3 regions of the Streptomyces sp. MMBL 11-1 genome follow, and region 3 is predicted to be linked to each of the others. Evidence: riboswitches for the same ligand, from Rfam matches in the RefSeq annotation. Region 3 holds a riboswitch; each other region holds the start of a gene.
What was found. A riboswitch is a leader RNA that binds a small molecule or an ion and turns the genes downstream of it on or off. The one in region 3 is predicted to bind cyclic di-AMP.
Positions count from the first base shown of each region.

Region 1 (5,393 bases), 4.3 Mb from region 3:
CTGGCCTGGGAGACGGGCTTCCCGAAGGGCTTCCTCGACCGCTTCGACGGAGTCGGGCTCGACGTCAGCATTCCCGGGGTGGAGACCCTGACCACGGGCCGTCCGATCTTCTTCGAGTCCATGCAGCGCCTGGCCGAGGCCTATCCGGGCATCCCGATCGACGCGGATGTCGGCGCGCGCGCGTTTCTGCCGCTGATCGCCTCGGGGCGGCCCGTCGGTTCCTGCATCCTCGGCTTCGACCGGCCCCGCGGCTTCAGTCCCGAGGAGCGTACGGTCCTGACGGCGCTGGCCGGACTCATCGCCCAGGCCCTGCAGCGCGCCCAGCGCTACGACAGCGAGTCGGCCCTCGCCCGCGGGCTCCAGGACGCCCTGCTGCCGAGCCGGCTGCCCGAGGTGGACGGGGTGGACACCCTGGGGCGCTATCTCTCCGGCACGCAGGGCATGGACGTCGGCGGCGACTGGTACGACGTCATCGAGACCGGCCAGGAACTCGCCCTGATCATCGGCGACGTACAGGGCCACGGCGTCTCCGCCGCCGCGACCATGGGCCAACTGCGCAGCGCGGTGAGGGCGTTCGCACTGAGCAGCCGTGATCCCCAGGAGGTGATGAGCGGGACCAACCGGCTGCTCATCGACCTCGACCCGGGCCAGTTCGCGAGCTGCTGCTACATCGTCCTGGACCCGGTGACCGGAGTGGCCCGCGCCGTGCGGGCGGGGCATCCGCAGCCCGTGCTCCGTCGGCCGGACGGCCGGACGGAGGTGCTGGACCTGCCCGGCGGCATCGTGCTCGGGATCGATGAGGAGGCGTCCTACCCGGTCACCGAGTTGCGGCTCGAACCGGGGGCGATGCTCGCCCTGTTCACGGACGGGCTGATCGAGCGCCCCGGGACGGACATCGACGAGGGGATCGAGCGGCTGCGCGCCACCGTCGAACGGATCGGCGCGGTCCCCCTGGCCGAGACGGCCGACCAGGTCATCGGAGAGGCCCGGGCTGCCATCGACCGCCCCGACGACATCGCGCTCCTGCTCGCCGCCCGGTGGGCCGGGACCCCGGCGGTCCGGCGGCCCCGGGCGGGCCGGGCGCCCGGACCCGACCTGTGGCGCACGTTCGGGAGGCCGGATCCGGGGCGCACGGCGGGCGCCCCGGATCCGGCCTCCTGACGCGTGTCGCGGAAGGCGTCCTGTTTCCGTCAGGCGTCGGCGGCGCGTTCGGCCGGGACGAAGGCGCCGGAGGCCTCCAGCATGCCCTCGCGCTCCACGACCTTGACCCGCTCACGGCCCTGGGCCGCGCCCAGCGCCTGCTCGTGGGCGTCCAGCTTGTGCCAGCCCTCCCAGGTCGTGTAGCGGACCCCACGCTCCTCCAGGAAGGCGTCGACGGCCTCCGGCGCGGGCGTGGCCGGCTCGGCCAGACGGCCGGCGGCACGGTCCTCCAGCACGCAGGCGACCGTCTCGTTGGCATCGCCCTTGGTGTGTCCGATCAGACCGATCGGGCCGCGCTTGATCCAGCCCGTGACGTAGACCGAGGTCATGTGCTCGTCACCGGCGATGACGCGGCCCGCCTCGTGCGGCACGGTGCCGGAGGCCACGTCGAAGGGAAGCTTGGGCAGCTCCTCCGAGTAGTAGCCGACGGCGCGGTAGACGCTCTGCACGTCCCAGTCGGTGAACCGACCGGTGCCCCGGACGTTGCCGGTGCCGTCCAGCTCGGTGCGCTCGGTGCGCAGCGCCACGACCTTGCCGTCGTCGCCGAGGATCTCGACGGGGGACTCGAAGAAGTGCAGGTACAGCTTGTGCGGGCGGTCGCCGACGTCGCGGATCGCCCAGTTCTCCAGGGTCTGCGCGACCATGTTGGCCTGCTTGTTCTCCCGGCGGGTCGCGATGGAGCCCTCGTCGTACTCGATGTCCTCGGGGTTGACGATGACCTCGATGTTGGGGGAGTGGTCCAGCTCCCGCAGCTCCATCGGGCTGAACTTGGCCTGCGCGGGGCCGCGCCGCCCGAACACGTGCACCTCCAGCGCCTTGTTCTCCTTGAGGCCCTGGTACACGTTGTCCGGGATCTCGGTGGGCAGCAGCTCGTCCGCCGTCTTGGCCAGGACGCGGGCCACGTCCAGCGCCACGTTCCCGACGCCGAGCACGGCGACCTTCTCCGCGGTGAGCGGCCAGGTGCGCGGGACCTCGGGGTGCCCGTCGTACCAGGAGACGAACTCGGCCGCGCCGTAGGAGCCGTCCAGCTGGATGCCGGGAACGTCGAGCGCCCGGTCGGCCTCGGCGCCGGTGGAGAAGATCACCGCGTCGTAGAACGACCGCAGGTCGTCCAGGCCGATGTCGTGCGGGTAGCTGACATTTCCGAAGAGCCGGATCTGGGGCTTGTCCAGCACCTGGTGCAGGGCCTTGACGATGCCCTTGATCCGCGGGTGGTCGGGGGCCACCCCGTAGCGGATCAGGCCGAAGGGCGCGGGCATGCGCTCGAAGAGGTCGATGGAGACCCCCGGGTCCTGGCAGACCTCGGATTTGAGCAGCGCGTCCGCAGCGTAGATACCGGCGGGGCCGGCTCCGACAATGGCGACGCGGACGGGGCGTGTCATGGCGTGGTGATCCTTCGGGGCGGGCGAACGCGGGCAGGTACAGCGTACGTCGGAGGTAAGGGTTGGCTTACTAGTCTCCACCGCACACCGTAAGCGATCGCCTCGCGGGCCCCTCGACCGGCCCCGCCTAGAGTGCCCGATTAATCCGTTTTGCTATACCGATATGGTCGATTTGCTTCTTTTGCCTTCATGTTTCCCAAAGGGCTTGTTGGGCCTCTTTGAGGCATTTGCTTGACCCGGTTTTCACCGCCACCGCGAGGGAGTGGTGAGCGTCACGTCCGAGGGGGCGGACGGGGAAGCGGAGGTGTCGGTTCCCTTCCGTGCGAAGAAAGTTGACGCCGTGACGGAGTGGCCCGATCCGGTAATTCCATCACTCGATCTTGCGTGAAAAGGGGAATCCGGAATGCGGGGCTTGTTCTGTTCGGCGTTTCTCGCCTACGGTCACCGTCAATCCGGATGGAACGCCGAATCCTGCCGCCGTCCGGGAATCCGAAACCCACTCACGTACGGCAGGAGCGGGGGACCCAGGTAAGTCGCCGATCCGTCACCGGAACGGCTTGGGGTGAAGCCGCACGAGCGTGCGGCCAGACATCTCCCGTCTGAACCCGACAGCTCACCTCGCAGGCGCCGGAGAGGAAATCCCCCATGCCCGCACAGGGTAAGCACCGTCGTCCCCAGTCCCCCTCGCTGCGCCGCGGCCTGGCCGCCGTGACCACCGGCGGGGCCGTCCTGGCCCTTCCGGTGATCGGCGCCACCAGTGCCTTCGCGGCCCCCGCGCCCGCCGCCGCGCCGCAGCAGGCCGTGGCGTCCGCCCCGGTGTCCGCGCAGGCGAATTCCGTCCTGCGTGCCGCCCCTGCCCAGCATTCCGTGGTGGCCGGTGAAACGCTTTCCAAGATCGCCCGTGAATATTCCGTCAGTGGCGGCTGGGAGAAGCTGTACGAAGGCAACCGGAAGATCGTCGGAGAGAATCCCGACCTTATTCACCCGGGTATCAAGCTGACCCTCGGAATCAAGGCCGAGGCCTCTTCGGGCGACACGGCGGGCAAGGCCGCCAAGGCTTCGCCGTCCGCCGCGCGCGGCGCCGAGGCGGACCGCGCCGACCGTTCGGAGCGCGTCGACGCCGCCCCCGTGGCGAAGGCCGCCCCGGCCGCCGAGAAGGCCGTCACGTACACGAACGACCTCGACGGCTGGATCAAGGAGTCGCTGGCGGTCATGGCCGAACAGGGCATCCCCGGCACCTACGAGGGCATTCACCGCAACATCATGCGCGAGTCCTCGGGCAACCCGGCCGCGATCAACAACTGGGACTCCAACGCGGCCAAGGGCACCCCGTCCAAGGGGCTGCTCCAGGTCATCGACCCGACCTTCCAGGCCTACCACGTGCCCGGCACCTCGACCGACAGTTACGACCCGGTGGCCAACATCACGGCCGCGTGCAACTACGCCGCGGACCGGTACGGCTCGATCGACAACGTCTTCGGCGCCTACTGATCCTCCGTCCCCCGAGGGCCCCGGACCCCAGGTCCGGGGCCCTCGGGCGCGCCAAGAAGTCACCCCCGGGTTTCTCGTGACCCACCGGCAACTACGGCCGGCTGCGTCATCCGGGAGGAACGGGTGTTCCCGGGCCCGCGGTGGTCCGCCGGCCCGGGAACCGTGCCGCGGACTACCGCTCGGCGCGTGCCCCGTTCGGGGCTCCGGAGACGCTGAACTGCGAACCGGGCTCGATCAGTACATGGCCGTCGCGCGAGTCGGTGATCGTCACGTCCGTGAGCGTCGCGTTGCCGCGCGCGCCGCCCATCGCGAGGATGCCGGATCCGTTGTTGGACTTGTCGATCCGGACGTTCTCGATTCTGACGTCCGGCATCAGGCCGCCGCCCGTCTTGAACTGGATGCCGTCATAGGTGGAGTCGACGATGTCCGTGTCGCGGATCGTGACGCCGGGGATCGGCAGGTTCTGCGGGAAGAGAGTGATCGCGCCGAACTCCTGGTCCTCGTTCCAGAAGGCTCCACCGGTGCGGTGAAGGCCGTTGTTGGCGATCAGCGTCCGCCCGGAGAACGGCAGCGGGTCGTGGTCGGTCGCCAGCATGATGGCCGGGTAGTTCATCGTGTCGGAGATCAGGTTGTTCTCGATCGTGTTGTCGTAACCTCCGTAGATCGCGATGCCGTTGGCGCGCCACGGAAGCTGGATGGTGTTGTTGCGGAAGCTGTTGTCGTGGCCGATGTCGACGGACTGGTCCTTGACGTACTTGCTGGACCAGACCGCGAGCGCGTCGTCGCCGGTGTTGCGGAACGACGAGTTGTGGACCGTGGAGTTGCGGGTGCCGTTGGCGAGGTTGATGCCGTCGGCGTAGGTGTTACGGATCCGCATGCCGGTGAACTCGACGCCGTCGCCCGGGTTCCACAGTTCCTGGATGTTGGTGTAGTCGCGACCGGCCCAGACGCCCACGTTGGCGTGTTCGATCCAGACGTTGCTGATCTTCGTGTTCTTGCCGAACCGGCCGTTGAGCGCGACGCCGCCCTCGTGGTTGCCGTCGCCGCCGCGAATGGTGCCGGAGCCGAAGATGGCGATGTCGGAGATTTGCGTGTTGTCGTCGATGTCGAAACCGAAGTTGCCCTCGTGCGGGTGGTTGATCCCGCCCGCCTCGTGCGGCGGCGTGAGGGTGTAGAGCCGGGAGTGCCACATGCCCGCGCCCCGGACCGTCACGTCACGGATGCCGACCTGGTTCCACTGGCCCCGGTCGAGCGGGTCGTCCGTGAGGATCTTCTGCTCCTGGCGCCACTGCCCGGCCGGAATCCACACGCAGCCGATCT
Region 1 is NZ_CP117709.1:7,815,152-7,820,544, forward strand. It holds gene PSQ21_RS34560 (SpoIIE family protein phosphatase) at 1-1,161, shown strand, start outside; gene PSQ21_RS34565 (FAD-dependent oxidoreductase) at 1,191-2,582, opposite strand; cyclic di-AMP (ydaO/yuaA leader) riboswitch at 3,066-3,224, shown strand; gene PSQ21_RS34570 (transglycosylase SLT domain-containing protein) at 3,228-4,073, shown strand; gene PSQ21_RS34575 (CARDB domain-containing protein) at 4,246-5,393, opposite strand, start outside.
Region 1: linked by a shared signal. The riboswitch ahead of PSQ21_RS34570 (transglycosylase SLT domain-containing protein) and the one ahead of PSQ21_RS15095 (M23 family metallopeptidase) in region 3 are both predicted to bind cyclic di-AMP.

Region 2 (5,393 bases), 1.5 Mb from region 3:
GGCCTGGGTCAGGCCCGAGCAGTCGAAGGCGTTCGGGCCCGTCGCGCCCCAGACGTACGGCTTGCCGATCGCACCGTGCGCGAAGGCGATGGCCCGCGCGGCGCGGGAGTCGGGCGCGGCTACCGGGGCGCGGGCGGCAGAGCGGCCGGCGCGGGCCGGGCCGCCGCCGTGCCGGGCGTCGGCCCCGCGTTCGTAGGCGGCGCGCTCGTCGGCGGTCAGCGTGTCCAGCAGCCTGCGGGCGTCGGCCAGTTTGGCGCGGATCGCGGTGCGGTGTTCGCGCAGCTCGGCCCTGTGGGCGGCGAGGCGTTCGGTCTCCTGGTCGGCGCGGGCCTTGACGCGGGTGAGCTGCGAGACCTGCCGCCGGATGCCGCGCAGGAGGCCGCTCTGCCGGTCGCCCGCCCGGTCGAGGTAGGAGGCGCGTTGCAGATAGGTGTCGGGGTCGGAGGAGAGCGCCAGCTGCAGGGCCGGGTCGAGGGTGCCGCTGCGGTACTGAGCGGTGGCCAGCGAACCCAGTGCGTGCCGGGCGGTGTTGAGGCGTGCGGTGCGGCGGGCGGCCTCGTCGGCGAGGGCGTCGACGGCGCGGGTGGCGGTGGCCGCCTTCTCCTTCGCCCCGTTGTACTTCTCGGTGGCGGCCTCGGCGTCGTGGTACAGCCGGTCGACCTCCGCCTTGACCCGCGCGGCGGTGGGGGCCGGTTCGGCGGGGGCCGCGCCCGCCCCGGAGACCGAGCCGACGGTGGCCGCCCCGGCGAGCGCCAGGGCGGCGGCGGTGCGGGCGGCGGGGCCGGTGACCGGGCGCTGCTCGGGTTTTCGGTGAGCTGACCTGCGGTGCGCTGCCACGGGGGCGGCATCCTTTCTGTCGGATGCCCGCCGGGGGATGCCGGCGGGCCCGTGCAGGACGCTATTCCGGGTGCGGGGAAAAGAATCCCCATGACGGCTATTGCCCTGATGTGACGTTTCGACGGCCGCATCTGATCGAGAACGGGAGCCTGTTGCCGGGCAATCAGCGCAAGGAATGGGCAATTGGTTCACGAGTGAGGAAAGCGCCCAGGGAAGGCTTGCCTCACTGCGTGGGGGAGGAGCGGCCCTGGCTAGGCTCCGGAGCCATGGACGTACTCATCAATGTCTTCGTCGCCCTGCACATCATCGGCATCGCCTCCCTGCTGGGCGGCTTCCTGACGCAGATGAAGGCCATGGGGGCGGGCACCGCCCGCTTCACCCCCGCCATGCTGCACGGCGCGCTGACCATGCTCGTCACCGGCGTCGCCCTGGTCGGACTCAATGAGGCCGACGACCAGACCGTGAACCACGTCAAGATCGGCATCAAGCTCGCGCTGCTGGTCGTGATCCTCGCCCTCGTCTACGTCAAGCGGGACGACGAGACGGTGGACAAGGGCGCGTTCGCCGCGGTCGGCGGACTGACGGTCGTCAACATCTTCCTCGCCACGGTCTGGACCTGAGCCTCCCCGGGGGGCGGCCGCCGAAGGGCCGCCCCCCGGCGCGCGTCACGCGGGGCGCACGCTGCCGTGGATCGGCATGGAGTAGATCGACTCCTCGCGCACGTTCGCACCCGGCTTCGGGGCGTGGATCATCATCCCGTCGCCCTTGTAGATGCCGACGTGGCTGATGTCGTCGTAGAAGAAGACCAGGTCTCCGGGCTGGAGGTCCGACGTGGCGACCCGCGTCCCGACCTCCACCTGGTCCCAGGTCGTCCGGGGCAGGGTCACGCCCGCCTCCCGCCACGCCGCCTGCGTCAGCCCCGAGCAGTCGTAACTGGACGGGCCCGTCGCGCCCCACACGTACGGCTTCCCGATCTGGGCGCGGGCGAAGGCCAGCACCTTCTCCGCCTTGGCGGCGTAGCCGCTGTCCGCGCCGGTGCCCGAGCCCGTGCCCGTACCTGAGCCGGAGCCGGTGCCGGTGCCCGAACCGCCGCCGGACTCCTTCGCGGCCTCCTCGCGGGCCTTCTCCTCGGCCTCGGCCCGCTCCTTCGCCTCGGCGGCCTGCCGGGCGGCCAGCTTCGCCGCCTTCTCCTTTGCCTCGGCCTCCTGTCTGCGCTCCAGCTCCGCCAGCCGCGCCTTCTCCTCGGCGGTCAGCCTCGACAGCAGGCTCCGGGCCTCGGTGAGCCTGGACTGCACGTCCTTCTTGCTGGAGGCCAGCGTGGCCTGCGTCTCGGTGAGGGTCTCCAGGCTCTTCACCGCCTCCGCGCGCTTCTTCGCCGCCGAGGCCTGCTGCGTACGGACCTCGGCGACGGCCTTCTGCTGCCGCTCCGTCGCCCGGTCCATCAGCCGGCTCTGGTCGAAGTACCCCTGCGGGTTGTCCGCCAGGAAGAAGGTCGCCGCGGGCGCGATGCCCCCGTTGCGGTACTGGGCCGCCGCGTAGGAGCCCAGCGCCCTGCGCGCCTCGTTGATCTTCTCGGCCTGCTTCGCCACGTCGGAGAGCAGCGTGTCGACCTTCGTCCGCTGGGAGGCGGAGGCGGCCTTGGCCCGGTTGTACTCCTGCGTCGCGGCGCCCGCCTGCCGGTACAGGGCGTCGACCTTCTTCTGGACTTCCTCGATGGCGGGTTTCGGCTCCGCGGGCGCGGCCGTGGCGCTCTGCGTGGAGAGCAGCGTCACGGAGGCGAGAGCGGCCGTCGTCAGCCCGACGGCGGGGGTGGTGGTGCGCACCTTCGCGCGCGGCTTGCGATGCGATGCCAAGACCGGCATCTCCTTCCGTGGACCGCCTACCGGGTTAGCTGTCGGGTTCGGACGGAACGGAAGGCTGTCCTACGGTCCGGATGCGAGGTCACGGACCGATTCACCCCGGTTCTGCGTGTGGGTCCCCGGTTCCGGACTGCCAGGGAGGCAGGACGGATTCGGCAGAGGTGCCCGTCGGGCGTGGTTCGCCCCAGGGAGGTACGGGCCACCTGACCGAGCACGCTAGCCAACCGGCCCCGCCGCTGGGAAGGACGATGAGCGATATGCCCGATACATTTTCGTGACCTTTCCGGATCGGGGGCCGGGCACCCCCTCCGACCGGGCGCTCCTTCACGGAACGTCGACGTCCGCTCTCCGTGCGTACGGGTGAGGGGCGGGCGATTCCCCGGGGCGAGTGGCCGCTTCCCGGCTTCGGCAGCAGCTTGTCAGTCCGGCCGCCTAGACTCGGGAGGCGATGAGCAGCCTCTTTGACGACAGTTTCCTGACCGGCCTCCAGCCCGTGGAGGACGGCCCCCCGCCGCCCCCCGAGGACCACGCGCCCGAAGCGGTGCCGGAGGGACTCTTCGCGGGCGTCTACGACGCGCCCCCGCCGCCCCGGGACGGGTACTACCGGGACGGTCACGCGCGCCCGGTGATCGACTCCGCCGCGCTGCTCGACGGGCTGAACACCGAGCAGCGCGCCGCCGTCGTGCACGCCGGGTCCCCGTTGCTCATCGTCGCCGGGGCCGGCTCCGGCAAGACCCGGGTCCTCACCCACCGCATCGCCCACCTGCTGGCCGAGCGCGGGACGCACCCCGGGCAGATCCTCGCGATCACCTTCACCAACAAGGCCGCGGGCGAGATGAAGGAGCGCGTCGAGCAGCTCGTCGGCCCCCGGGCCAACGCGATGTGGGTCATGACCTTCCACAGCGCGTGCGTCCGCATCCTGCGCCGCGAGTCGAAGAAGCTCGGCTTCACCTCGTCGTTCTCGATCTACGACGCCGCCGACTCCAAGCGTCTGATGGCCCTGGTCTGCCGCGACCTCGACCTGGACCCGAAGCGGTTCCCGCCGAAGTCCTTCACCGCCAAGGTCTCCAACCTCAAGAACGAGCTCATCGACGAGGAGACCTTCGCCGGGCAGGCGGCGGATGGCTTCGAGAAGACCCTCGCCCAGGCGTACGCGCTCTACCAGGCCCGCCTGCGCGAGGCCAACGCCCTGGACTTCGACGACATCATCATGACGACGGTCCACCTGCTCCAGGCCTTCCCGGACGTCGCCGAGCACTACCGCCGCCGCTTCCGCCACGTCCTCGTCGACGAGTACCAGGACACCAACCACGCCCAGTACACGCTGGTACGGGAGCTGGTCGGCCCGGCCGGGGAGGCCGACGCCCCCGCCGAGCTGTGCGTGGTGGGCGACGCGGACCAGTCGATCTACGCCTTCCGGGGCGCGACCATCCGCAACATCCTCCAGTTCGAGGAGGACTACCCGAGCGCGACGACGATCCTCCTGGAGCAGAACTACCGCTCCACGCAGACGATCCTCTCCGCCGCCAACGCGGTCATCGAGCGCAATGAGAGCCGCCGCCCGAAGAACCTCTGGACCAACGCCGGCGGCGGCGCCCGCATCACCGGCTACGTCGCCGACACCGAGCACGACGAGGCGCAGTTCGTCGCCGACGAGATCGACCGGCTCACCGACGCGGGCGACGCCAAGGCGGGGGACGTCGCCGTCTTCTACCGGACCAACGCCCAGTCCCGTGTCTTCGAGGAGATCCTCATCCGCGTCGGCCTGCCCTACAAGGTCGTCGGCGGTGTGCGCTTCTACGAGCGCAAGGAGGTCCGGGACGTCCTGGCCTACCTCCGGGTCCTCGCCAACCCCGAGGACACCGTCCCGCTGCGCCGCATCCTCAACGTCCCCAAGCGCGGCATCGGCGACCGCGCCGAAGCCATGATCGACGCCCTGTCGATGCGCGAGAAGATCTCCTTCCCGCAGGCGCTGCGCCGCGTCGACGAGGCGTACGGCATGGCCGCCCGCTCCTCCAACGCCGTCAAGCGCTTCAACACGCTGATGGAGGAGCTGCGCACGATCGTCGAGTCCGGCGCCGGGCCCGCCGTCGTCCTGGAGGCGGTCCTGGAGCGCACGGGCTATCTCGCCGAGCTCCAGTCCTCCACCGACCCGCAGGACGAGACCCGCATCGAGAACCTTCAGGAACTCGCCGCCGTCGCCCTCGAATTCGAGCAGGAGCGCGCCGACGAGGAGGGCGCGGGCACGCTCGCGGAGTTCCTGGAGAAGGTCGCCCTCGTCGCCGACTCCGACCAGATCCCCGACGAGGACGAGGACGGCTCCGGCGTCATCACGCTGATGACCCTGCACACGGCGAAGGGCCTGGAGTTCCCGGTCGTCTTCCTCACCGGCATGGAGGACGGCGTCTTCCCGCACATGCGGGCCCTCGGCCAGACCAAGGAGCTGGAGGAGGAGCGCCGCCTCGCGTACGTCGGCATCACCCGCGCCCGTGAACGCCTCTATCTGACCCGGGCCGCGATGCGCAGCGCCTGGGGCCAGCCCTCGTACAACCCGCCCTCGCGGTTCCTGGAGGAGATCCCGGAACAGCACCTGGACTGGCGGCGCAAGGGCCCCATGGCCGCCCCCGCCGGGCCCACCTCCGGCATCACGTCCTCGCTGTCCTCCTCCCGCTCCCGCTCCGGCCCCTCGGGCTTCGC
Region 2 is NZ_CP117709.1:4,943,643-4,949,035, forward strand. It holds gene PSQ21_RS21955 (C40 family peptidase) at 1-837, opposite strand, end outside; gene PSQ21_RS21960 (hypothetical protein) at 1,104-1,457, shown strand; gene PSQ21_RS21965 (C40 family peptidase) at 1,503-2,699, opposite strand; cyclic di-AMP (ydaO/yuaA leader) riboswitch at 2,698-2,864, opposite strand; gene pcrA (DNA helicase PcrA) at 3,145-5,393, shown strand, end outside.
Region 2: linked by a shared signal. The riboswitch ahead of PSQ21_RS21965 (C40 family peptidase) and the one ahead of PSQ21_RS15095 (M23 family metallopeptidase) in region 3 are both predicted to bind cyclic di-AMP.

Region 3 (5,393 bases):
GCAGGACCTCGCGCGACGGCACTGCGCGTGGCTGTCGTCGGCCAAGAAGCCCAGCCGTTCGTACGTGATCGGCCTCGGCGAGATGTATGTCGCCGATCCCCGCTTCGGAAAGAACTACGATCGCTACGGGGACGGCACCGCCGCCTTCGTACGGGACGCACTGACGGTATACGCGGAACACCGGCTCTCCGACTGACCACGGAAGGCCGGACCGCCGTCCGCCTTCCCCCTATCCGGCCGATGCTGAGCAGCCGCTCGGCGCGGCTCCGGGAAGCCCGGGCGGGGCGCGGTACCGTCCGCAGCCGTGGGTGGACCGGGCAGGAGCGCACAGGTGGGGATGGCCGAGAGACGGCGTAGCAGCGCGGCGGGGGGCGCCGAGGCCGTGGGCCGAGCGGTGTTCGGGTCCCGGGAGGGCGAACTGACGTCCGACGGGCGGCGCACCGGGCGGCTCGTCCGGATGCTGCCCGCCCTGCTGATCCTCGGCGGGCTGGTGCTCGACGCGCTGACTCCGCCCAACTTCACCGCCGTTCCCCTGTTCGTCGCGGCCCCGCTGATCGCCGCGCCGTTCTTCTCGCGGTCCCGGACCGTCCGTACGGGGATCGCCGCGGTCCTTTCCGTCATCGCGATGCGGCTGTCCGACGGGACGTCCACGCAGGTGGTCCCGGTCATCGAGCTGATCACGGTGCTCACGGCCTCGGTGCTGGCCCTCGTCATCAACGGCGTCGTGCGGCGCGGCAGCGAGCAGCTGGCCTCGGCCCGGGTCATCGCGGAGACCGCCATGCGGGCCGTGCTGCCGACCCCGGCCGAGCGGATCGGCGGGCTCCAGGTGGCCGCGCGGTACGAGGCGGCACAGGCGGACGAGTTCGTGGGCGGCGACCTGTTCGCCGTCGCGGACACCCCCTACGGCGTACGTCTGGTGGTCGGCGACGTCCGCGGCAAGGGCCTGGGCGCCGTCGAGGCGGTGGCGGTGATCATCGGGGCGTTCCGGGAGGCGGCCGAGCAGGAGCGTTCGCTGGAGGGGGTCGCGCAGCGGCTGGAGCGGGCGCTGGCCCGGGAGGGGACGCGGCGGTACGGGCTGGACGCCATGGAGGGGTTCATCACCGCCGTGCTGGCCGAGATCCCGCCCGGTTCGGACTCGCTGCGCATCGTCAACCGTGGTCACCCCGAGCCGATCCTGCTGCACGCCGACGGCGCCCTGGAGGTGCTGGCGCCCTCGGTGCCCGCGCTGCCGCTGGGGATGGACCTGGGGGTGTGGCCGGACCGGGCCGACGCGTGGGTGATGCCCGCCGGGGCGACGCTCCTCGCCTTCACGGACGGCCTGTCCGAGGCCCGGGACGCGAACGGGGTCTTCTACGATCCGGCGGCCCGGCTGCGCGGCCGGATCTTCCCGGGCCCGGAGGAACTGCTGTCGGCGCTGACGGACGACGTACGGCTGCACACCGGCGGGCGGACCACGGACGACATGGCGCTCATCGCGGTCGGCCGTCCGGCGGAGGGGCAGCCCGTCCGCCGGACGACGGTGAAGATCGTGGGCCGGGGCGACGACGCCGACCGATGACGGGGCGACGGCAGGACGGCAGGACGGCGGGCGGCAGAGCGTCCGCGGGGCAATGACACGGTGCGTGACCGAAGGGCATCGCTCCGCATAACATTTGACACACCGTCAGAAAAAGTGATGTGGCTGAGCGACGGTCAAGTCGCCCGATTCCGCCCGCTTGTGCCCCGTACATCCCTGCCGTGTCCGTTAATGATCAACAGGAACAGCTTGGAATCGGGCCCGTCCGTCTATTAACGTTCGATAACGCAGCGCGGTCGTCACAGCCGTCGTCAGAGGCGGCGCCGCGCGCGAGCGCCGAATTCCGCAAGGGAACCGGGGAACCACCTACATGGGGTGAATCGGACGCCTGCGTCTCGTGAGAGACGGAGGGGCCCGTAGGAGACCTTCCTGCTCCGAACCCGTCAGCTAACCCGGTAGGCGAGAAGGAAGGAAAGGAGTGCGCCCACGTGGCGTCCAACAAGCCTGCCCCTGAGGCCCCGTCACCCTTCGGTGCCGACACCTTCGGTGGCGAGGAGCGCACCTGGGAGGAATGGAACCCCACCGCGGAGTCCATCCGACCCGTGCGCGGCAAGCACCGCGTAGCCAAGCAGCGTGGTCTGGCCCGTAGCTCCACCGTCCTCGGGGTCGGTGTCATAGCGGCCGTCGGTGCGGGCGGCATGGCCACCGCGCAGGACAAGGCGCCGGTCTCCATCTCTCTTCCCGATTCCATCGCGGACAACCTCCCCGACGCCAAGTCCCTCCCCGGCGTCGGGTCCTTGATGTCCGACGACGCGGAGACCGTCCCGGTCGCCGCGTCCGCCCCGCTCACCACCGCCGGCCTCACCACCGCCGAGGCGGAGCAGGGCACCGGCGCCGGCGAGGCGCTGCGCGCCCGGATCCTTCAGCAGGCCGAGCAGCAGCAGGCCAGCGCGGACGCCGAGGCCAAGGCCGCCGCCGAGAAGGCAGCGGCCGAGACCGCCGCCGCCGAGGCCAAGAAGCAGCAGGACGAGGCCGAGGCCGAGGCCGCCGCGAAGAAGAAGGCGGCGGAGGAAGCGGCGAAGAAGAAGAAGGAGGCCGAGCGGCTCGCCAAGCTCGCCGCCAGCTTCTCCCTCCCCACCTTCTCGTACACGATCACCTCGACCTACGGTCAGTCCGGCGCGCTCTGGTCCTCGGGCCAGCACACCGGCCTCGACTTCGCCGGGTCGGCCGGTGCGCCGCTCAAGGCCGTGCACAGCGGCACGATCACGTCGGCCGGCTACTCCGGCTCGTACGGCTACCGCACGGTCCTCGAACTCGAGGACGGCACGGAGATCTGGTACGCCCACCAGTCCTCGATCGAGGTCTCCGTCGGCCAGAAGGTCACCACCGGCCAGACCATCGGCCGCATGGGCGACAGCGGCAACGTGACCGGCGTCCACCTCCACCTGGAGGTCCGCACCGCGGGCGGTTCCGCGATGGACCCGATGGCCTGGCTGGCCAGCAAGGGCATCAACGTCTGACCTCCCCGCCCCGCGGCTGACGTTCTCCGTCGCCGCCCCGGAACCCCGGCAGCCCTGACGCACACCCCCCGACGTCAGGGCTGCCGGTCCGTCCGGGGGCGGGAGGTCGCGCAGGGCGGCGGCGGAGCGGCATTCCCGCACCGGCCCGTCGCGTCTCCGCGGGACGGGGCAGGCCGCCCCGGGCGGACCCGTCGTCCGCCGACACCGCGGCTACGGCTATGGCTGCGCCGGTGGGCGTCGGTGGCTGTGCGGTGCGCTGCCGTACGGCTGGGGCGGCGGGTAGGCGCCGGGGCCGGGTCCGGATGTGTGTCCGTGCGCCTGTCCGTATCCGGGCGCGGGTCCGGGGCCGCTGTACCCGTATCCGTACCCGTACCCGGCGGCCTGTCCGTTTCCGTACGCCCTCGGCGTGGGGCGAGCGTGGTGGGCGGCCGTGCGCGCCGTCAGGCGGGCCGCGTGGGCGAGGGCCGGGGCCGCGATCTCCCGGCGTTGCCAGAGGTGGTGCAGCAACTCCCGCTCCCGCGCGCCGAAGTCCGGGCCCACCGCGCCGTGGCGGGCCCGGCGGCGCAGGCCCGCCAGGGAGGTCGCGAACGACTCGTACTCCGCGACCGCGCGGGCCGCCGCCCGGCCCCGGGTCCGGTCCTGCTGCCAGTGGCGGGCCAGGTCGCGGGCCATGCCCCGGGCCCGCATGGAGGAGAGCGCCGACGGCTCGGCGGGGGTGAGCCAGCCGGCCGCCGCATAGGCGGGCAGCTCGGCCGCCAGGGTGCGCAGCTCCCGCTGGCGCGTCCAGATCGCCAGCCAGGTCACCAGGCCGAGCGCCGGGACCATGACGATGCCGTACACCGCGTAGAAGCCGTACGGGCCGAAGGCCGAGGAGCCGTTCCACAGGGCGTGCAGACCCATTGCCAGCAGCAGCCCCACCAGCGGCAGGGCGATGCGCCGGGCCCGGTGGCGGCGGGCGCTGACGGCCGCGAAGCCGAAGCCGAGGCCGGTGAGGACCGTGAACAGGGGGTGCGCGAACGGCGACATCACGATCCGCACGAAGAACGTCCCGGCCGTCACCGAGGCCAGCCCGGAGCTGCCCAGTTGCTGGTCCTCGCCGAAGGCGTTGCCCAGATAGAGGATGTTCTCGGTGAACGCGAAGCCCGTCGCGGTGAAGCCGGCGACGACGACGCCGTCCACCACCCCGCTGAACTCCCGTCTGCGGAACAGGAAGATCAGCAGCACGGCCGCCGCCTTCGCGCTCTCCTCGACCACGGGGGCGATCACCGTCGCCCCCAGGGTGTCGGCGCTCGCCGGGTCGGCCGTGGCGGTGGCTATCCAGCGGGTCGCGAACGAGTTGGCGATGATCGCCACGAGCGCGGCGGCGCACGCGCCCCAGGCGAACGAGAAGATCAGATTGCGCCAGGGGCCCGGCTCGACCCGGTCCAGCCAGCGGAACGCCGCCATCAGCAGAGGGACCGGCAGCACCGCCAGGCCGAGACCGACCAGGAACCCCTCCGGGCCGGTCTGTTCGCGGACGAGGGCGAGGATCACCAGCCCGCACAGCACGAGCGCGACGATCACGGCCCCGGCGCGGAACACCTTGCTGCGCCACACCATGCCGACGCGGCGCGGCCGGTAGCGCGCTCGGCCGCCCTCCGGCGCGGCGCCCAGGACCTCCTCGGGCCGCCGCTCATGGAGGACCGGGACGGCGGGGCGCGCCTGCTGATGCTGCACGGAGGGGTCGGACACCTCTCGACCCTAACGAGGAGCACCGACACCCGGCGACGGCGCGTGTGGCCGGCACGCGGCCGCACACGGTGTGTCAGACCCGGGCGAACAGCAGGTCGTGGACGACGTGCCCCTTGTCCAGGCCCTGTCCCTCGAAGCGGGTGAGCGGCCGGAACGCGGGACGCGGGGCGTACCCGCCGTCGGCCGCGGTGTTCTCGAAGCGGGGGTGCGCGGTGAGGACCTCCAGCATCTGCTCGGCGTACGGCTCCCAGTCGGTCGCGCAGTGGACGATCGCTCCGGGCTTCAGCACCGGGGCCACCAGGTCCAGGAACTCGGGCTGGATCAGGCGGCGCTTGTGGTGCCGGGCCTTGGGCCACGGGTCGGGGAAGTAGACCCGCAGTCCGTCGAGCGACTCCGGGGCCAGCATCTCGCGCAGCAGGATGACCGCGTCGCCGTTGGCCACCCGTACGTTGGTCGAGCCCGCCTTGTCCGCGAGGCCCAGCAGATTGCCCTGGCCGGGGGTGTGGACGTCGACCGCGAGGATGCCGGTGCCCGGGTCGTCGGCCGCCATCTGCGCGGTGGCCTCGCCCATGCCGAAGCCGATCTCCAGGACGACGGGCAGACCGTCGAACAGGTCGGTCAGGTCC
Region 3 is NZ_CP117709.1:3,491,174-3,496,566, reverse strand. It holds gene PSQ21_RS15105 (MerR family transcriptional regulator) at 1-196, shown strand, start outside; gene PSQ21_RS15100 (PP2C family protein-serine/threonine phosphatase) at 338-1,558, shown strand; cyclic di-AMP (ydaO/yuaA leader) riboswitch at 1,841-1,993, shown strand; gene PSQ21_RS15095 (M23 family metallopeptidase) at 2,005-3,036, shown strand; gene PSQ21_RS15090 (PrsW family intramembrane metalloprotease) at 3,253-4,767, opposite strand; gene trmB (tRNA (guanosine(46)-N7)-methyltransferase TrmB) at 4,841-5,393, opposite strand, start outside.